Regions from separate parts of the Serratia sp. EC4 genome, predicted to be linked through region 3. Evidence: predicted binding sites of a transcription regulator. Region 3 holds the regulator's gene; each other region holds the start of a gene.
The links. Region 3 encodes CRP, which controls carbon source genes, mostly activating them, when cyclic AMP is high. Its sites were predicted from a motif close to ATGTGANNNNNNTCACAT; they were not measured.

Region 1: a site for CRP is predicted at 2,158-2,175, ahead of ACP39K_RS05990 (YfcZ/YiiS family protein). Genes of this name have one in related genera too.
Region 2: a site for CRP is predicted at 2,311-2,328, ahead of deoC (deoxyribose-phosphate aldolase). Genes of this name have one in related genera too.
Region 4: a site for CRP is predicted at 2,601-2,618, ahead of ACP39K_RS04740 (sugar transporter). Genes of this name have one in related genera too.

The regions. Positions count from the first base shown of each region.
Region 1 is NZ_JBNIDE010000001.1:1,276,684-1,281,348, reverse strand. Features, by position in the region: gene mlaA (phospholipid-binding lipoprotein MlaA) at 1-447, shown strand, start outside; gene fadL (long-chain fatty acid transporter FadL) at 565-1,905, opposite strand; gene ACP39K_RS05990 (YfcZ/YiiS family protein) at 2,311-2,607, shown strand; gene fadI (acetyl-CoA C-acyltransferase FadI) at 2,804-4,114, shown strand; gene fadJ (fatty acid oxidation complex subunit alpha FadJ) at 4,114-4,665, shown strand, end outside.
Region 2 is NZ_JBNIDE010000004.1:228,461-233,125, reverse strand. Features, by position in the region: gene ACP39K_RS14530 (metal-dependent hydrolase) at 1-719, shown strand, start outside; gene ACP39K_RS14525 (NupC/NupG family nucleoside CNT transporter) at 903-2,180, shown strand; gene deoC (deoxyribose-phosphate aldolase) at 2,551-3,330, shown strand; gene deoA (thymidine phosphorylase) at 3,397-4,665, shown strand, end outside.
Region 3 is NZ_JBNIDE010000007.1:189,170-193,834, reverse strand. Features, by position in the region: gene ACP39K_RS18975 (phosphoribulokinase) at 1-660, shown strand, start outside; gene ACP39K_RS18970 (OsmC family protein) at 699-1,106, opposite strand; gene crp (cAMP-activated global transcriptional regulator CRP) at 1,489-2,121, shown strand; gene ACP39K_RS18960 (YccS/YhfK family putative transporter) at 2,172-4,250, shown strand; gene argD (bifunctional acetylornithine/succinyldiaminopimelate transaminase) at 4,291-4,665, opposite strand, start outside.
Region 4 is NZ_JBNIDE010000001.1:1,010,449-1,015,113, forward strand. Features, by position in the region: gene ACP39K_RS04735 (MFS transporter) at 1-1,193, opposite strand, end outside; gene ACP39K_RS04740 (sugar transporter) at 1,349-2,539, opposite strand; gene ACP39K_RS04745 (aspartyl/asparaginyl beta-hydroxylase domain-containing protein) at 2,800-3,486, shown strand; gene ACP39K_RS04750 (aromatic alcohol reductase) at 3,504-4,451, opposite strand; gene ACP39K_RS04755 (winged helix-turn-helix transcriptional regulator) at 4,538-4,665, shown strand, end outside.

The DNA of each region.
Region 1 (4,665 bases), on a different contig from region 3:
TTCCTGAACACCCTGCTTGGGATGGGCGGTCTGATCGATGTGGCCGGCATGGCCAACCCGAAACTGGCGCGCGAAGAACCGAACCGCTTCGGCAGCACGCTGGGTCATTACGATGTGGGTTACGGCCCGTACGTGATGTTGCCGGGCTACGGCAGCTTCACGCTGCGTGACGAAGGCGGCGACTTTGCGGATACGCTGTATCCGATGCTGAGCTACCTGACCTTCTGGATGTCGGCGGGCAAATGGGTGGTCGAGGGTATCGAAACCCGTGCTCAACTGCTGGATTCCGACGGCCTGCTGCGCAACTCTTCCGATCCTTATGTCATGGTGCGCGAGGCTTACTTCCAGCGCCACGATTTCATCGCCAACGGCGGCTCGCTCAAGCCGGAAGAGAACCCGAACGCCAAGGCGATTCAGGGCGAACTGGACGAGATCGACTCGCAGTAATCCCGGGCATTATGCCAATGAAAACCCGCCGTCAGGCGGGTTTTTTTATGCCGGCGGCAAGCGGCAGGCAAAGAAAAAGCGCCCCAGGGGGCGCTTTGGCATCCATCTCAGGCGAGATTAGAAGCGGTAGTTGAAGTTGGCGCCGTACAGCCAGGCTTTACCCACCGAGTTGAAGGTGTAAGGGCCTTCGTTGATGGTGACTTTCTGGCCGTGCATGTAGGACACGCCGACATCAACCGAGGCGTCTTTGTTGAACGCATAGGTAGTACCGGCACTCAGCCAGAAACGGTCCTGATCGGGAATGGAGATCGAACGGTTTTGGGCGGGCACCGGGCTGTCATCGAAGGCGATACCGGTCCGGAATGTCCAGTTGTCGTCGTAGAAGTAGGTGGTGCCCAGCGCGATACGGTAGGCATCGCGGAAGCCTTCATGCTTCTCGAACAGCGTCTGACCATTGTTGCCGGTGGCTCTCAACTCCTGGAACTGACTCCAGCTGGTATAGGCCAGGCTGTAGTGAATGGCCCACTGCGGCGCCACTTTGTTGTAACCGGACAGCTCCCACATTTCCGGCAGGTTGAGATCCAGAGAACCCGGGATGGTGCTGCCGCTGGTGCCCCAAGGCAAGCCTAAGCCCAGAGATTGAGTCAGAGGGTTGAATTGTGCTGGCAGGCTGCTCTTGTAATCGCCGTCGAACTTGATTTTGACTTCAGAGCGATAGGTGAAGCCGTAACGGTTGTTTTCATCCACTTCGTACAGGATGCCGGCGTTCCAGCCGTAACCCCATTTATCGCCTTTCAGGTGAGAAATCTGGGTATCGCCAGGGATTTGAGCGATCATTCCGGCTTGCTGAGGCGTTAATCTACCGGTTTGCAGGCCTTGACCTGCAAGCAGTTTCGGCAATTCACCGGCGTAACGTTCCAGTTTGGCTTTGGCGTACACCGCATCGAAGCCCAGACCGAAGCTGAAGTGTTGATTCAGACGGTAGGCGCCGCTCAGGTTGAGGTTAACGGTAGTCAGATCGGTCTTACCGCCGTAAGCGCCGGCGGTATAACCGTCGTTGAATTCGGTCGCCAAACCGAAGTTGCTGGTGACCGAGCCGCCTACGGCGAACTGATCGTTAATCGGGTGAACATAATGCAGGTTCGGCACCCAGGCGACAGGGGCGATATTTTTGGAGTCCAGGCTGGCGCCGGAAGGCGATTTGCCGGTGATGTCAACGTCCGGGTCGATGAAGACTGCGCCGATGGACAGCTCGGGGCGGGTATACATCATCAACAACGCCGGGTTGCGGCTTGCGGAAGCCGCCGTATCCGCCATGGCGCCTTCGCCAGAATACGAACGTCCTAAACCAGCTGATGAGAACTCATTCAGCTGGAATCCTGCGGCAGACACGTTTGAAGAAATAATTGCCACTGCAGCTGCGAGAGCTGATTTAGTCAATAGGTTTTTCTGGCTCATGACCAAAACCTCATTATGTGTTTATTATTTAAACTATTGTTACACGAAGTAACAAGGAGCGCGGGATTGTAGGGTCCGTTATCGTTCAGACAAATCAGACCAGTGGCTGAAGTATAGGTCTGACCTGTGAAATTGTTGCAAGTTTGTTTTTGAAATATTTCCAACCTGATATCAAAAAAGAGATCTGCTTAACAAAAAGCCAGCGGTAAATAACAAAATTCTTACCGTTCCTTAGCAGATGCTCATTTTTATTTGTGATTTCCATCACTTAAAACACCCAGTAAAAGTAAGTGCTAGTGATTGCCGGCGTGGAAGCGTAAAATACCCGCAGAATTTTGTGGCTTTGTGCCGGTGAGTGAAACGGCAATTTGGGCTGATAACAGAGGCCCTTGAGGAGAACCAATCATGTCAGATGCAATTAATAAATGCAGCGCCCAGGAAACTGCCGCGTGTTGCTGCGTGGATGTCGGCACCGTGATGGATAACACCGATTGCACCGCGTCCTACAGCCAGGTGTTCGGTAATCAACAAGATGCGGAGGCGATGCTGGCGGCCCTGAGCGAAAAGGCGCGCGCGGTCGAGTCCGATCCTTGTGACATCAGCAGTAGCATTAAACCGGTTGACGGCGGCGTGCAGTTGGAGGCCGATTTCACCTTCGCCTGCCAGGCGGAAACCCTGATCTTCCAGCTCGGCCTGCGTTAATCCCCGCTTTACCCCCGGCGCCGCCTGCTGCGCGCCGGGGATTTCCTTCTCCGCCTCGTTCCCCATAGAAAGTGCGCCTGCTCGCAGTTTTGATCTCTGCCGGTTTGCCAAATGTAACCGTTTGGTTAACAATGACCTCATCAGGTCAGACCTCTTTCTGCCCATTGCGCTGACGTTATTTTCTTCGGGAGCATTTATGAGTAAGGCACTGCCGTTGGTGACCCGTCATGGTGACCGCATTGCGATTGTGAATGGACTGCGTACCCCCTTTGCCAAACAGGCGACTGCCTATCACGGCATTCCGGCGGTGGATTTAGGGAAAACGGCGGTGAGCGAGCTATTGGCGCGCAGCGGCATCGATCCGCAACTGATCGAACAGCTGGTGTTCGGCCAGGTGGTGCAAATGCCCGAGGCGCCGAACATCGCGCGTGAAATCGTGCTTGGCACCGGCATGAGCGTTCATACCGACGCTTACAGCGTGTCGCGCGCCTGCGCCACCAGCTTCCAGGCGATCGCCAACGTGGCGGAGAGCATCATGGCCGGCAGCATCAGCGTCGGCATCGCCGGCGGGGCGGACTCTTCTTCCGTCTTGCCGATCGGGGTCAGCAAGGCGTTGGCGCGCACGCTGGTGGACGTCAACAAGGCGCGCACGCTGTCGCAGCGTCTCAAACTGTTCAGCCGGCTGAAATTCCGCGATCTGATGCCGGTGCCGCCGGCGGTGGCGGAGTATTCCACCGGTCTGCGCATGGGCGATACCGCTGAGCAGATGGCGAAAAGCCACGGCATCACCCGCGAAGCGCAGGATGCGCTGGCGCACCGTTCCCACGAACTGGCGGCCAGAGCCTGGCGGGAGGGGTGGCTGCGCGACGAGGTGATGACCGCCTACGTGCCGCCTTACCGCGCCCAGCTTTCCGAAGACAACAATATCCGCAAAGACTCCAGCCTGGCTTCTTACGCCAAGCTGAAACCGGCGTTCGATCGCAAGCATGGCAGCGTCACCGCGGCCAACAGCACGCCGCTGACCGACGGCGCGGCGGCGGTATTGATGATGAGCGAATCGCGCGCCAAAGCGCTGGGGCTGCAGCCGCTCGGCTATCTGCGCAGTTTCGCCTTCGCCGCCATCGACGTGTGGGAAGACATGCTGCTGGGGCCTTCTTACGCTACGCCGCTGGCGCTGGATCGCGCCGGCATCGGTCTGGCCGATCTGACGCTCATCGACATGCATGAAGCTTTCGCCGCGCAAACGCTGGCTAACCTGAAGATGTTCGCCAGCGAAGCGTTCGCCCGCGAGAAGCTTGGCCGCAGCCAGGCGATCGGCGAGGTGGACATGGACAAATTCAACGTCTTGGGCGGTTCCATCGCCTATGGCCACCCGTTCGCCGCCACCGGCGCGCGCATGATCACCCAGACGCTGCGCGAGCTGAAACGCCGCGGCGGCGGGTTGGGCCTGACCACCGCCTGCGCCGCCGGCGGGTTAGGCGCCGCGATGATCGTGGAGGTGGAATAATGAGTGCCGAAAACGCATTGCACGAACAGCGGGCCAAACCGTCGGCCTTTCAGCTGACGATTCGCCCCGACAATATCGGCGTGATCACCATCGACGTGCCGGGCGACAAGGTCAATACGCTCAAGGCCGAGTTCGTCGAACAGGTGAATGACGTGCTGATCCGGGCGCAGCAGCATACCGCGCTGGAAGGGCTGGTGATCGTTTCCGGCAAGCCGGACTCGTTTATCGCCGGCGCCGACATCACTATGATCGCTGCCTGCACCAGCGCCAAAGAGGCGGAAACGCTGGCCAAGAAAGGGCAGAGCACGCTGGCGCAGATCGCCGCCTTCCCGGTGCCGGTGGTGGCCGCCATCCACGGCGCCTGCCTTGGCGGCGGCCTGGAGTTGGCGCTGGCCTGCCACGGCCGCGTCTGTTCGCTGGATGACAAAACCGCGCTCGGTCTGCCGGAAGTGCAACTGGGCCTGCTGCCGGGCTCTGGCGGCACTCAGCGCCTGCCGCGCCTGATCGGCGCCGCCAAGGCGCTGGACATGATCCTGACCGGCAAGCACATT
Region 2 (4,665 bases), on a different contig from region 3:
CCGAAAGCCTGACGCGGGCGGCAAGCGCCGGCGTGCAGCGCATCATCGTCCCGACGGTCACTGCCGATCGCTTTGCGCGGGTGCTGCGGCTGGCGCAGGATCACGCGCCGCTGTTCGCCGCGCTGGGGCTGCACCCGCTGTATATCGCGCAGCATCATGAGCCGCAGCTGGAGCAGTTGGCGGCGCTGTTGGCCGAACGGCCGCGCAAGCTGGTGGCGGTGGGGGAGATTGGGCTCGATCTGTATATGGACAACCCGCAGTTCGAGCGCCAGCAAAGCGTGCTGCTGGCCCAGCTGAGGCTGGCGAAACAGCATGACCTGCCGGTGATCCTGCACTCGCGCCGCACCCACGATCAGCTGGCCGCGGCGCTGCGGCGCATGCAACTGCCGCGCCGCGGCGTGGTGCACGGCTTCGCCGGCAGCCTGTCGCAGGCGCAGGCGTTTATCCGCCTCGGCTATTACATCGGTGTGGGCGGCACCATCACCTATGAGCGGGCGCAGAAAACGCGCGGCGTGATGGCGCAGCTGCCGCTTGAGGCGCTGCTGCTGGAGACGGATGCGCCGGACATGCCGCTGGCCGGCTATCAGGGGCAGCCGAATCGCCCCGAGCGCGCCGCCGAGGTGTTTCACACGCTGTGCGAGCTGCGGCCGGAACCGGCCGACGAGATCGCCGCTCACCTGCAACGCAATACCCAGTCACTGTTTGCCATGCCGGATTGACGAGCTTATAACGTGACCTGCGTCACGTTATAAGATTTTCATTTGCGTCTCGTTGTATACATTTGTGACATAAATCGGTGCGAGGGTGACCTCGCTCAGTATAATCCCCCCGAAACTCTCCAATAGCAGACCTCTCTTCATGAGCAGGGATGTATTTTATTTTTTGCAACAGGGAAACTTTGCATGCAACTCATCATGAGTCTGGTCGGTATGGCGGTGCTGATCGCCATTGCGGTGCTGCTCTCCAGCAACCGTCGGGCCATCAAATTGCGCACCGTCGTGTGGGCGTTCATCATTCAGGTCGGCATCGGCGCGCTGGTGCTGTACGTGCCGCTGGGCCGCAGCATCCTCGGCAGTATGTCTAACGGCGTGGCAAACGTTATCGCCTACGGCAATCAGGGCATTTCGTTCATTTTCGGCGGGCTGGTGTCCGACAAGATGTTCGAGGTGTTCGGCGGCGGCGGCTTCGTGTTCGCGCTGCGCGTCCTGCCGGTGATCGTGTTCTTCTCCTCGCTGATTGCGGTGCTGTACTACCTCGGCATCATGCAGTTGGTGATCCGCGTGCTGGGCGGCGGCCTGCACAAGCTGCTGGGCACCTCGCGCACCGAATCGCTGTCGGCGACCGCCAACATTTTCGTCGGCCAGACCGAAGCGCCGCTGGTGGTGCGCCCCTATATCGCCACCATGAGCCAGTCAGAACTGTTCGCCGTGATGTGCGGCGGCCTGGCTTCGGTAGCCGGTTCGGTGTTGGCGGGGTACGCGCAGATGGGCGTGCCGCTGGAATACCTGATCGCCGCATCCTTCATGGCCGCGCCGGGCGGGCTGCTGTTCGCCAAGCTGATGGTGCCGGAAACCGAGCAGACCCACGATAAAGACGATGCGATGAAGCTAATCGCCGAAGAGGATCGTCCGGCCAACGTGATCGATGCGGCGGCTTCCGGCGCGGCTTCCGGCATGCAGCTGGCGCTGAACGTCGGTGCGATGCTGCTGGCGTTTATCGCGCTGATCGCCTTGCTTAACGGCATTCTCGGCGGTATCGGCGGCTGGTTCGACTATCCTCAGCTGTCGCTTGAGCTGATCCTCGGCTGGGTGTTCTCACCGATCGCCTTCCTGATCGGCGTGCCGTGGAGCGAAGCGATGACCGCCGGTTCGTTCATCGGGCAGAAGATCATCGTCAACGAGTTCGTCGCCTACATGAACTTCGGCGCCTATCTGCGCCCGGACGACGTGGTGGCGGCGGAAGGCCTGCAGGTGCTGTCGACGCACACCAAGGCGATCATCTCCTTCGCGTTGTGCGGCTTCGCCAACCTCTCCTCGGTGGCGATCCTGCTGGGCGGTCTGGGCAGCATGGCGCCCAACCGTCGCCACGACATCGCGCGCTTCGGTCTGAAGGCCGTGGCGGCGGGTACGCTGTCCAACTTGATGAGTGCCACCATCGCCGGCTTCTTCCTGGCGCTGTAAGCCATCACGGAGCCCGCGACGGCGCGACCGATCGCGGGACTCCGCCTATACTCTAAGCAACGCGGGTGCTTGCCGCATCCGCGATCTTCAGCCGCTTCTTTAGCGAATTTGTGAACGATATCGCGTTATTTTGTGATGTTCTTCACATATAATTCCGGTCTGTTACAGTGCTATTTCATATAGTGTGACGATGAACGCGAATCGCCTTCGGCATTCGTGTTCAAATAGCTATTACTGGCCGGCCGCAAGGCGGGTGGCCATGTGCGGTGAGAAGGATCTCAGTTGCCGCCGCGGGAACGCCGTTCCCCAGCGCTATCTTCATGGAACCAAGTCCGCTCGCCAACACCCAGGTACTCAGTTGGAGAGTTTTATGACCGAATTAACCGCAGCAGCGCAACGTGCGCTGAACTTGATGGATTTAACCACGCTGAATGATGATGACACCGACGAGAAAGTGATCGCGCTCTGTCGTCAGGCCAACAGCCCGGCCGGCCACACGGCGGCCATCTGCATCTACCCGCGTTTTATCCCGGTGGCGCGTAAGGCGCTGCGCGAGCAAGGCACGCCGGACATCCGCATCGCCACCGTGACCAACTTCCCGCATGGCAATGACGATATCGACATCGCGCTGGCGGAAACCCGTGCGGCGATCGCCTATGGCGCGGATGAAGTGGACGTGGTGTTCCCATACCGCGCGCTGATCGCCGGCAACGAACAGGTCGGCTTCGAGCTGGTGAAACAGTGCAAGCAGGCTTGCCAGGCGGCCAACGTGCTGCTGAAAGTGATCATCGAAACCGGTGAGCTGAAACAGGCCGATTTGATCCGCAAGGCGTCCGAGATCGCCATCAAGGCCGGGGCGGACTTTATCAAGACCTCCACCGGCAAGGTGCCGGTCAACGCCACCCTGGAGAGCGCCGAGCTGATGATGTCGGTGATCCGCGATATGGGCGTGGCGAAGACGGTGGGCTTCAAGCCGGCCGGCGGCGTGCGCACCGCGGAAGACGCGCTGCATTATCTGCAACTTGCCGATCGTATTCTGGGCGAAGGGTGGGCCGATGCGCGGCATTTCCGCTTTGGCGCTTCCAGCCTGCTGGCCAGCTTGCTGACCGCGCTGGGCCACCAGACCCAGACCGCCGGCGGCGGCTACTGATCGATTTCGTTGGCGGGCGCCAGGCGCGCCCGTCTGCACCGACTCTCGGCGACACAGGGGGATGCCTTGTTCCTGGCTCAAGAAATTATTCGTAAGAAACGCGACGGCCAGCCGTTAAGCGAAGCGGAAATCCGCTTTTTCATCAACGGCATTCGCGACAACGTGGTGTCGGAAGGGCAGATCGCCGCGCTGGCGATGACCATTTATTTCCATGACATGAGCATGCCGGAGCGCGTGGCGCTCACCATGGCGATGCGCGATTCCGGCACCGTGCTGGACTGGAAGAGTTTGGCGCTGAATGGCCCGATCGTCGACAAGCATTCGACCGGCGGCGTGGGCGACGTGACCTCGCTGATGCTCGGCCCGATGGTGGCGGCCTGCGGCGGCTATGTGCCGATGATCTCCGGCCGCGGCCTGGGGCATACCGGCGGCACGCTGGACAAACTGGAAGCCATTCCGGGCTTCAATATTTTCCCGGACGATAACGCCTTCCGCAAAATCATTCAGGACGTCGGCGTGGCGATCATCGGCCAGACCAGCTCGCTGGCGCCGGCGGACAAGCGTTTTTACGCCACCCGCGACATCACCGCCACCGTGGATTCGATCCCGCTGATCACCGCCTCCATTCTGGCCAAGAAACTGGCGGAAGGGCTGGATGCGCTGGTGATGGACGTGAAGGTTGGCTCGGGCGCCTTTATGCCGACCTATGCCCTGTCGCAAGATTTGGCGCAGGCGATCGTCGGCGTGGCCAACGGCGCGGGCTGCAAGACCACCGCGCTGCTGACCGACATGAACCAGGTGCTGGCTTCCAGCGCCGGCAACGCGGTGGAAGTGCGCGAAGCGGTGCGCTTCCTGACCGGCGAATACCGCAACCCGCGCCTGCTGGAAGTGACGCTGGCGCTGTGCGTGGAGATGCTGCTGTCCGGCGGCCTGGCGCAAGACGAGGCCGATGCGCGCGCCAAGCTGCAGGCGGTGCTGGACAACGGCAAAGCGGCTGAGGTGTTTGGCCGCATGGTGGCGGCGCAGCAAGGGCCGATAGACTTCGTCGAACGTTATGATAGCTATCTGCCGGCGGCAACGCTGAGCAAGCCGGTGTATGCTGAAAAGCCGGGCATCATCAGCGCCATGGATACCCGCGCGCTGGGTATGGCGGTGGTGTCGCTGGGCGGCGGCCGCCGCCGGGCGAGCGACGCCATCGATTACAGCGTTGGCCTGACCGAGGTAGCGCGTCTGGGCGATAAGGTGGATACCCAGCAACCGCTGGCGATGATCCACGCCAACGATGAAGAGAGCTGGCAACTGGCGGCCGATGCGGTGCGCAGCGCAATGACGCTG
Region 3 (4,665 bases):
CCCGAGGCCAACGACTTCGGCCTGCTGCAGCAGAGCTTTATCGAGTACGGTAAAAACGGCACCGGCCGTTCGCGCAAGTACCTGCACACCTACGACGAAGCGGTGCCCTACAATCAGGTGCCGGGCACCTTCACCCCGTGGGAGCCGCTGCCGGCGCCGACCGACGTGCTGTTCTACGAGGGGCTGCACGGCGGCGTGGTCACCGAGCACCATGACGTGGCCAAACACGTCGATCTGCTGGTCGGCGTGGTGCCGATCGTCAACCTGGAGTGGATCCAGAAGCTGATCCGCGATACCGGCGAACGCGGCCACTCCCGCGAAGCGGTGATGGATTCGGTGGTGCGCTCGATGGAAGACTACATCAACTACATTACGCCGCAATTCTCGCGCACCCACATCAACTTCCAGCGCGTGCCGACGGTGGACACCTCCAACCCGTTCGCCGCCAAGGCCATTCCCTCACTGGATGAAAGCTTCGTGGTGATCCACTTCCGCGGCCTGGACCAGATCGACTTCCCCTACTTGCTGGCGATGCTGCAGGGCTCGTTTATCTCGCACATCAATACGTTAGTGGTGCCGGGCGGCAAAATGGGGCTGGCGATGGAGCTGATCATGGCGCCGCTGGTGCAGCGGCTGCTGGAAGGCAAGAAAATCGAATAAGCGCGTTGAGCGCGGCGCCGAGCCGCGCTCCGTCTCGATTACGCCGGCTGGCGGATCTCGAAGCTGTGGGTCACCGTGGCGGCCTTGTTGAGCATCAGCGCCACCGAGCAGTACTTCTCCGCCGACAGGTTCACCGCTCGCTCGACGATTTTGTCGGTCAGATCCTGGCCGGTAACGATGAAGTGCAGGTTGATATGGGTGAACAAGCGCGGGGCTTCTTCGCGGCGCTCGGAGGTCAGCTTCACCTCGCAGTCGCGCACGTCGTTGCGCCCTTTTTGCAGGATGGAGACCACGTCGATCGCGCTGCAGCCGCCCACCGACATCAGCACCATCTCCATCGGGCTGGGCGCTTTATCACCGGCGTTGCCGTCCATCAGCACCTGATGGCCGGAGGCCGATTCACCCAAAAACGTTAACCCTTCCACCCATTTAACTCTTGCCTGCATTCTGGTCACTCCGGTTGATTTCTTAAAATCAGAGTACGCTTTCGCATAGAAACAGGCAACGTAACCTGATGCTAATCATGCTGAAGCGAGACAACACGAGACACCCGCCTTACTCTGTGCTACAAACAGAGCCGCAATAAATCTTTCCGGGACACTGTATTTCAGGGAAACGCCCAGAGAAAGGCTCCTTTACCGGTATGTTAACAGAATGTAGCTTGCAGCGCTTACGGCAAGTTAATATGCTAGAGCGACAGCGTATTTTTATGACACGCCTCAAAACTTGCCGGTAGCCCTCGCTCATGACTGCGGCTACAGGCGGGTTTTACAGGGAACTCTGACCCCTGTGACACAAGGCAGCGATAACAACAGAGGATAACAGCGAATGGTTCTCGGCAAACCGCAAACAGACCCTACTCTCGAATGGTTCCTGTCTCATTGCCATATCCACAAATATCCATCGAAGAGTACGCTGATTCACCAAGGTGAAAAGGCCGAAACGCTTTACTACATCGTGAAAGGCTCCGTCGCGGTGCTGATCAAGGATGAAGAAGGTAAAGAGATGATCCTGTCCTACCTCAACCAGGGGGATTTCATCGGCGAGCTCGGATTGTTCGAAGAAGGCCAGGAGCGCAGCGCCTGGGTTCGCGCGAAAACCGCCTGTGAAGTGGCCGAAATTTCCTACAAGAAATTCCGCCAACTGATCCAGGTGAACCCGGACATCCTGATGCGTCTGTCCGCCCAAATGGCGAGCCGCCTGCAGGTCACCTCCGAAAAAGTGGGCAACCTCGCCTTCCTGGACGTGACCGGCCGCATCGCGCAAACCCTGCTGAATCTGGCGAAGCAACCCGACGCCATGACTCACCCGGACGGCATGCAGATCAAGATCACCCGTCAGGAGATCGGCCAGATCGTCGGCTGCTCGCGTGAAACCGTTGGCCGTATTCTGAAAATGCTGGAAGATCAAAACCTGATTTCCGCCCACGGCAAAACCATTGTCGTCTACGGCACCCGTTAATCTCCGAAGAAACGGCGCAATCTGCGCCGTTTTTTTATCTGCTCTCTGCCATGTGGCGCCGCCTGATCTACCACCCGGAAATCAACTACGCACTGCGACAAACGCTGGTGTTGTGCCTGCCGGTGCTGTTCGGCCTGCTGATAGGCCAGCTGCAGCTCGGCCTGATGTTCTCTCTGGTGCCCGCCTGCTGCAATATCGCCGGTCTGGACACGCCGCATAAGCGCTTCTTTAAACGGCTGATCGTCGGCGGCTCGCTGTTCGCCTTCAGCAGCGTGCTGTTGCAACAGGCGCTGCTGTGGCACGTACCGCTGCCGGCGCTGATGCTGGGCCTGGCGCTGCTGCTCGGCGTCACCGGTGAAATCAGCCCGCTGCACGCCCGGCTATTGCCGGCGGCGCTGGTGGCCGCCATTTTCGCTCTCAGCACGGCCGGCACGGTGCCTCTCTGGCAGGCGCCGCTGCTGTACGCGATCGGCACCGTCTGGTACGGCTTATTCACCTGGTTCTGGTTCAAGCTGTGGAAAGAGCAGCCGATGCGCGAGACGCTGAGCCAGCTCTACCTGGAGCTGGCGGACTATTTCGAAGCCAAATACTCACTTCTGACCCAGCACACCGATCCGCAAACCGCGCTGCCGCCGCTGCTGGTGCGCCAGCAAAAGGTGATGGATCTGATCAGCCTTTTGTACCAACAGCTCAATTTCCTGCCGCACGCCAACAACCTCGAACAAAAGCGCCTGCAGCGCGCCTTTCAGGTGGCGATGGATCTGCAGGAGCACATCACCGTCAGCCTGCATTTGCCGGAGGAAGTGCAAAAACTGGTGGAGCAGAGCCAGGCCGAAGCGATCATTCGCCGCAATGCACTGGTGATCGCCGGCCGGCTGCGCGTGGTGGCGCACGATATCCTCTACCATCAGCATTCGAAGCGCTTCTCCATGAGCCACGAACTGGCGGCGCTGGAAAAAATGGCGGCGCAGCATCCCGATAACCCGGTCGGCCAGTTTTGTTATTACCACTTCAGCCGCATCGCCCGCCTGCTGCGCACCCAGCATCCGCTGTACCGCCGCGACCTGATGCCCGGCCAGCACCGCCTGCCGTTTTGGCCGGCGCTGGCCAGCTATCTGTCGTTCAAATCCACCGCCCTGCGCAACGCCGCGCGGCTGGGGGTGACGCTGGCGGTCGGCAGCAGCCTGGGTGCGGTCTTCAACCTGCCGAAGCCATACTGGATCCTGCTCACCATCATGCTGGTGAGCCAAAACGGGTATAACGCCACCCGGGTGCGTATTCAGCACCGTGCGCTGGGCACGATTGCCGGACTGTTGCTGGCGGCCGGGCTGCTGCAGCTGCAGCTGCCGGAGGGAGAAACGCTGAGCATCATGCTGGTGATCACCCTGCTGGCCTACCTGGTTTCGCGCAAGAACTACGGGCTGTCGGTGATTGGCTTTACGGTCACGGCGGTTTACACCCTGCAGCTGCTGGCGCTGAACGGCTCGCATTTTCTGGTACCGCGCCTGATCGATACGCTGATAGGCTGCGTGCTGGCGTTCGGCGGCACCATTTGGCTGTGGCCGCAGTGGCAAAGCGGGCTGCTGCGCAAGAATGCCCATCAGGCGCTGGAACACGATCAAACCGCGCTGCGGCTGATGCTGAAGCAACCGGAACCGGACGCCACCGCATTGGCCTATACCCGCATGCAGGTCAACCAGGCGCACAACGCGCTGTTCACCTCGCTCAATCAGGCGATGCAGGAACCGGGGTTCGCGTCGAATTATCTGGCGGACATGCGGCTGTGGGTCACTCACAGCCAGTTCATCGTCGAACACCTGAACGCCATGACCATTCTGGCGCGCGAGCACTACATGCTGACGCCGAAACTGGCGGAAGCCTATCTACAAACCTGTGAAATCGCGCTGCAAAGCTGTCAGCAGCGGTTGGAATACGACGGCCCGAGCAGCGGCAACAGCGGCATCATGCAGCCGCCGGATCTGCATCCGGAGATGCCCGTCACCGAGATGGAACGTCATTTGCGGCGCATCCTGTCGCACCTGAACGTGATGCATACCATTTCGTCGCTGGCCTGGCGCCAGCGCCCGCACCACGGCATCTGGCTCAAGCGCAAACTGCGCGATCAATAAGGGCGCGGCATGCCGCGCCCCGTTATGCGCCGCACGGGCTTCAGGCGTTGATCACATCCTGCACCGCCAGCTCGAACAGCGCCATGCCGGCCTCGATATCCTGCAGCTCCACCACCAGCGACGGCGCGAAACGGATCACGTTCGGCCCGGCGTTGAGGATCATCAGCCCACGCGCGGCGGCGGCGGTGAGGAAATCGCGCGCTTTGCCGTGATAATGCGGCGTCAGTTCGGCGCCGATCAGTAACCCCATGCCGCGAATGGCGGTGAAAATACCGTATTTATCGCCGATATCCTGCAAAGCCTGCACATACAGCGCGTGGCGCTGTTCGATGCCGCTCAGCACTTCCGGCGTATTGATCACATCCAACGCCGCCTCCGCCACCGCGCAGGCCAGCGGGTTGCCGCCGTAGGTGGT
Region 4 (4,665 bases), on a different contig from region 3:
TGGGTCGGGAAGATCTCGGATTGATACGAGTGGTAGCTGTAGGTCAGCCAGGCGTTGGACCAGGTGATGAAGAAACCGCACAGGATCAGCCACAGTGGGTTGTTCTGCAGTGCGAACAGCGAGCCGAAGATCACCGTCACCAGGCAGGACAACACGATCTGCCACTTGTTCTCCATCTTGTCGGCGTAGAAGCTGCACAGCAGCGAGCCAAGCGGGTAGGCCAGCGTGATGAAGAAAGCGTACAGCAGGCTGTGGGTGACCGAAGCGCCCTTGCCCGACAGCAGCGCCGGCAACCAGTTGCCGAAGCCGAAGAAGCCGATGGCCTGAAAGAAATTCATCACTACCAGCATCAGCGTGCGATCGCGATATTGCGGCGCCCAGATGTCGCGAAAGCGGCCGCGCAGCGGCGCTCCCTCGGCATCGTCAACCGGGCGCGACGGGAAGTCCGCGGCCGCCACGCCGCAGCGCCGTTCCATGTCCCGCATCACCTGCCGGGCCTGCGCATAGCGCCGCTGTTGCACCAGCCAGCGCGGCGACTCCGGCAGCCCCTTGCGCACCAGCCAGATCACCAGCGAAGCCAGCGCGCCGGCGATCACCACATAGCGCCAGCCGCTCAGGCCCCAAATCGTCTGCGGCACCAGCCACCAGGACATCAGCGCCACCGCCGGCACCGACAGAAACTGCACGAAGAACGCGAAGGCGAAAGCCCGGGTACGCAGATGCGCGGGCACCCACTCCGTCAGGTAGGTATCGATGGTCACCAACTCGATGCCGAGCCCGACGCCCACCAGAAAACGCAGAAAGATCACCCATTCCGCCTGCTGTTGAAACGCCAACAGCAGCGAGAAGGCGCCATACCAGATCAGGGCGAACATAAAGGTGGCGCGCCGGCCGAAGCGATCGGCGTACGGGCTCAGCAGGCTGGCGCCGACGAACAGGCCGAGAAAGGTGGCGGAGGCGAAGGCCGCCTGATCCGACACGCCGAAGACGCCCTGCGCGCCGGTGTGGAAAATGCCGTCGGCGATAAGGCCGGTGCTGATATAGCCGGTCTGGAACAGATCGTAGAGTTCGAAAAAGCCGCCCAGCGACAGCAGAATGATAAAGCGCCACAGGCCGGCCGACGCGGGCAAGGCGTCGATTCTGGCCGCCAAATCCCGCGCATGGATCGGCGACGCCGCTACAGAGTCACTCACCGTTAACCTCGCATTAACATTTTTGATGACTTTCTATGCTAGCGAAGCGGCGTCGGAGTTAAATTTTTAATTAGCAGACTATGAAAAAAAGTTAAGCATAAAACGCTGCAGCAGCCTGTTTTATAGCAGGAAAATGCAGCGCGGGATGCCGCAGGTTAACGGCTGTGGTGCTGCTGCAGCCGTTCGCTGCGGTAGACGCTCAACAGGCACCAGCCGAGGGCGATCAGCGCCAGCGGCGCGGCGACGAAGCCGATGTTGCCCATGCCCAGATGCAGACTCACCTGGTTGCCCAGCAGCGCGCCGCTGCCGATGCCGAAGTTGTACAGGCCGGAGAAAATCGCCATCGCCACGTCGGTAGCGTCCGGCGCCAGGCTCAGAACTTTGGCCTGCATCGACAGGCCGATCGCCATGATCGCCATCCCCCAGAAGATGCACAGCACCGTCAGGTGGCTTTCGCTGCCGGCCGCCGGCAACAGCAGCAGCAGGCTCAAGGCCAGCAGCGTGATGGCGCCGATGAAGAAGCCGGAAGGAAACCGCTCGCTGTAGCGGCTGAACAGCAGGCTGCCGACGATGCCGGCGGCGCCGAACAGCAGCAGCATCAGCGTGGTGAAGTTCTCCGACAGCCCGGCCACGGTCTGGATAAACGGCTCGATGTAGCTGTAGGCGGTGAAGTGCGCCGTCACCACAATGATGGTCAGCATGTACAGCGCCACCAGCGCCGGGCGTTTGAACAGCAGCGGCACGCTGGCCAGCGAACCGGAGTGCTCGCTTTTCAGCACCGGCAGCAGGCGCCACAGCAGCACCAGCGCCAGCGTGGCGCACACCGCGATGCCGATAAAGGTCATGCGCCAGCCGAGCAGTTGCCCGACCACCCGCCCGAGCGGCAACCCGAGCACCATCGCCAGCGCGGTGCCGCCCGCCAGCAGGCTCAGCGCCTGGGCTTTCTTGCCCGGCGGCGCCACGCGGATCGCCAGCGAGGCGGTGATCGACCAGAACACCGAGTGCGCCAGCGCCACGCCGGCGCGCGAGATAACCAGCGTGGTGAAGTTCCAGGCCACGGCGGTCAGCACGTGGCTGGCGATAAACAGCATGAACACGCCGATCAACAGTTTGCGGCGCTCAATTTTGCTGGTCAGCAGCATGCACGCCAGCGAGGCGGCGGCGACGATCCAGGCGTAAATGGTGATGATCAGGCCGACCTGTTCGGTTTGCATCGAGAAGCTGGCGGCGATATCGCTCAGCAGACCGACTGGAATAAACTCGGTGGTGTTGAAAATAAAGGCCGAGACGGCGAGGATGACCACGCGCAACCAGGCGGTTGAGCGCGAAACGGGAGCGTGTTCCATGGTAAACAAAATCCGGACAGGTGCGGGCAAGTCGCGATATTTTAACCAACCGGCCCGCTAAATGCGATACGCGTCACACTTTAATTGTGTGGTTTTTTTCGCCGCATTTCGACACATTCGCAGACACACGGTTGCACAAATGCTGTGCTAATCTATTGAAGCGTACCAATTTTTCCTGCCGTTTCTCCCCGGCCGTCCACGCGCCGCGCCGAAGAAGCGCGCAGTGTCCCTTTGGCGTTTCCTGAGGCGAGGTCATTATGATGTCCGCGATTTATGATTGGTCCGTACTTGCCCTGCGCAATGTTTACGATCGCCGCATCCAGGGCCAGCCGGTGCTCGACAGCGCGGCCCTCTTCCCCGACGCCGAACGCTTCACCGCCCAATGGCGGCAGATCCGCGAAGAGGCGCTGACGGTCGCCCACGATCTGCACAATATCCCGCGCTTTCACGAGATCATGAGCCAGCAGGCGTCCATCTCCGCCAACGACGCGCGCGACTGGCGCATGTTCATCATGAAGGCCTATGGCCAGCCCATCCCCCGCAACCTGGCGCGCTGTCCGACGCTGGCGGCGCTGATCGCCTCCTCGCCGGACGTGCTGTCCGCGTCGCTCTCCTTCCTGGCACCCGGCAAACAGGTGCCGCCCCATCGCGGTCCGTTCCGCGGCATTCTGCGCGGCTATCTGGTGCTGGACATGCCCAAACGCGCCGACGGCGCGCCGGCGGCGGTGCTGAAGGTGGACGGCCGCGAATACCGGCTGCGCGAGGGGGAGTTCATGCTCTGGGACGATACCTTCGAGCACGAGGTATGGAACGACAGCCCGCTGGTGCGCACCGTGCTGCTGCTGGACATTCGCCGCCGCGACATGCCCGGCGGGCTGCGGCTGCTCTCCAGCGCCATCATCGCGCTGGTGCGGCTGAACGTGCGCTGGATGCAGCGCCAGTTCTGACTGCGGCGCTCAGGCGATTAACCGTCCTGAGGGATCGGCCATTGCTGCGCCAGCCACTGTTCGGCGGTGGTGGTGGCTATGCCCTGGCGCGCATTGAAGGTTTTCGCCTTATCCCACGCCACGCCGTCGGGCCGGGCGAAAGCCAGCCGGTATTTGGCGCCGACGTCACGCGGATGGTTCCGCACATCTTCCCGCAGCCGCTCTTTGTCCAACAGGATCCTGTTGACCTCCACGCCCCAGCGCGCCTGCATGACATCGGCAAGCTCGCGGTAGGTCAGCGTGTCGCCGGCGATATAGACCACCTGGTTGCGAAACGCGGGCCGATGGAAAAAAATCGCGGCCGTCAGCCGGCCAATGTCCTCGGGGGTGGTCAGCGTCACCGCGTAGCGCCAGTCGCCCAGCGCGCGCACCGTTTTGGTTGCCGCGTCCACCACGCCAAAGCCGGGGTCAAACAGGTAGCTGGTGAAAATGCCCGTGGAAACAATCACCCACTCCGTCGCACGCTGCGCACGCAGCAGGTGACGCACCTCGAGCTGTTCATCCCACACCTGTTGCCCGCTGCCTTTGCCGACAACATCGTAGTCCACGCCGAACTGCCACGGGAAGTAGCGCGCCACGCCCGCTTGCAAGACGGCCTGAGTGATCTTTATCTGCGTGCCCGCCCCGCCGACAAAGCCGCTGCAGTTGATCACCGCGTCGAAGGAACGGAATAGCGCACTCAGCGCCTCCACGCCGTTTTGCTGCAGATCGCCTTCCACCACGGCGATGCCGAGCCGCGCCAGCGCATCCCGCCGCGCCCGGAGCGGGCCGCTCACGGCGCGGGCGGCCTCCGGCCGGAGCAGCACGCTGATTTTTAAAGATGGATATAACCGAGCCTGCCGGCTCATCGCACGCAATACCGGCAGCCCCAGTTCACCGGCGCCGAGTATGAGCACGGTATTGATGGATGGATTTGTGGATTTCATTCTTGCCTCCTGTCTTGACACTGCGTCATCCTGACAGCTGACAAAAACGGGTTCAATTAGGTACACGCGTGATACCGGAGAGGAATATGACGAGCGATCGGGAAGCGCTGCTGCAATTTTCGCAGGTGTTCTGTGAAGCATTGAGCAACGACGATGAAGGGCTGAAGCGCGAGATCCTCGCGCATGCGGGCAACCGTTGGTCGCTGGGGGTATT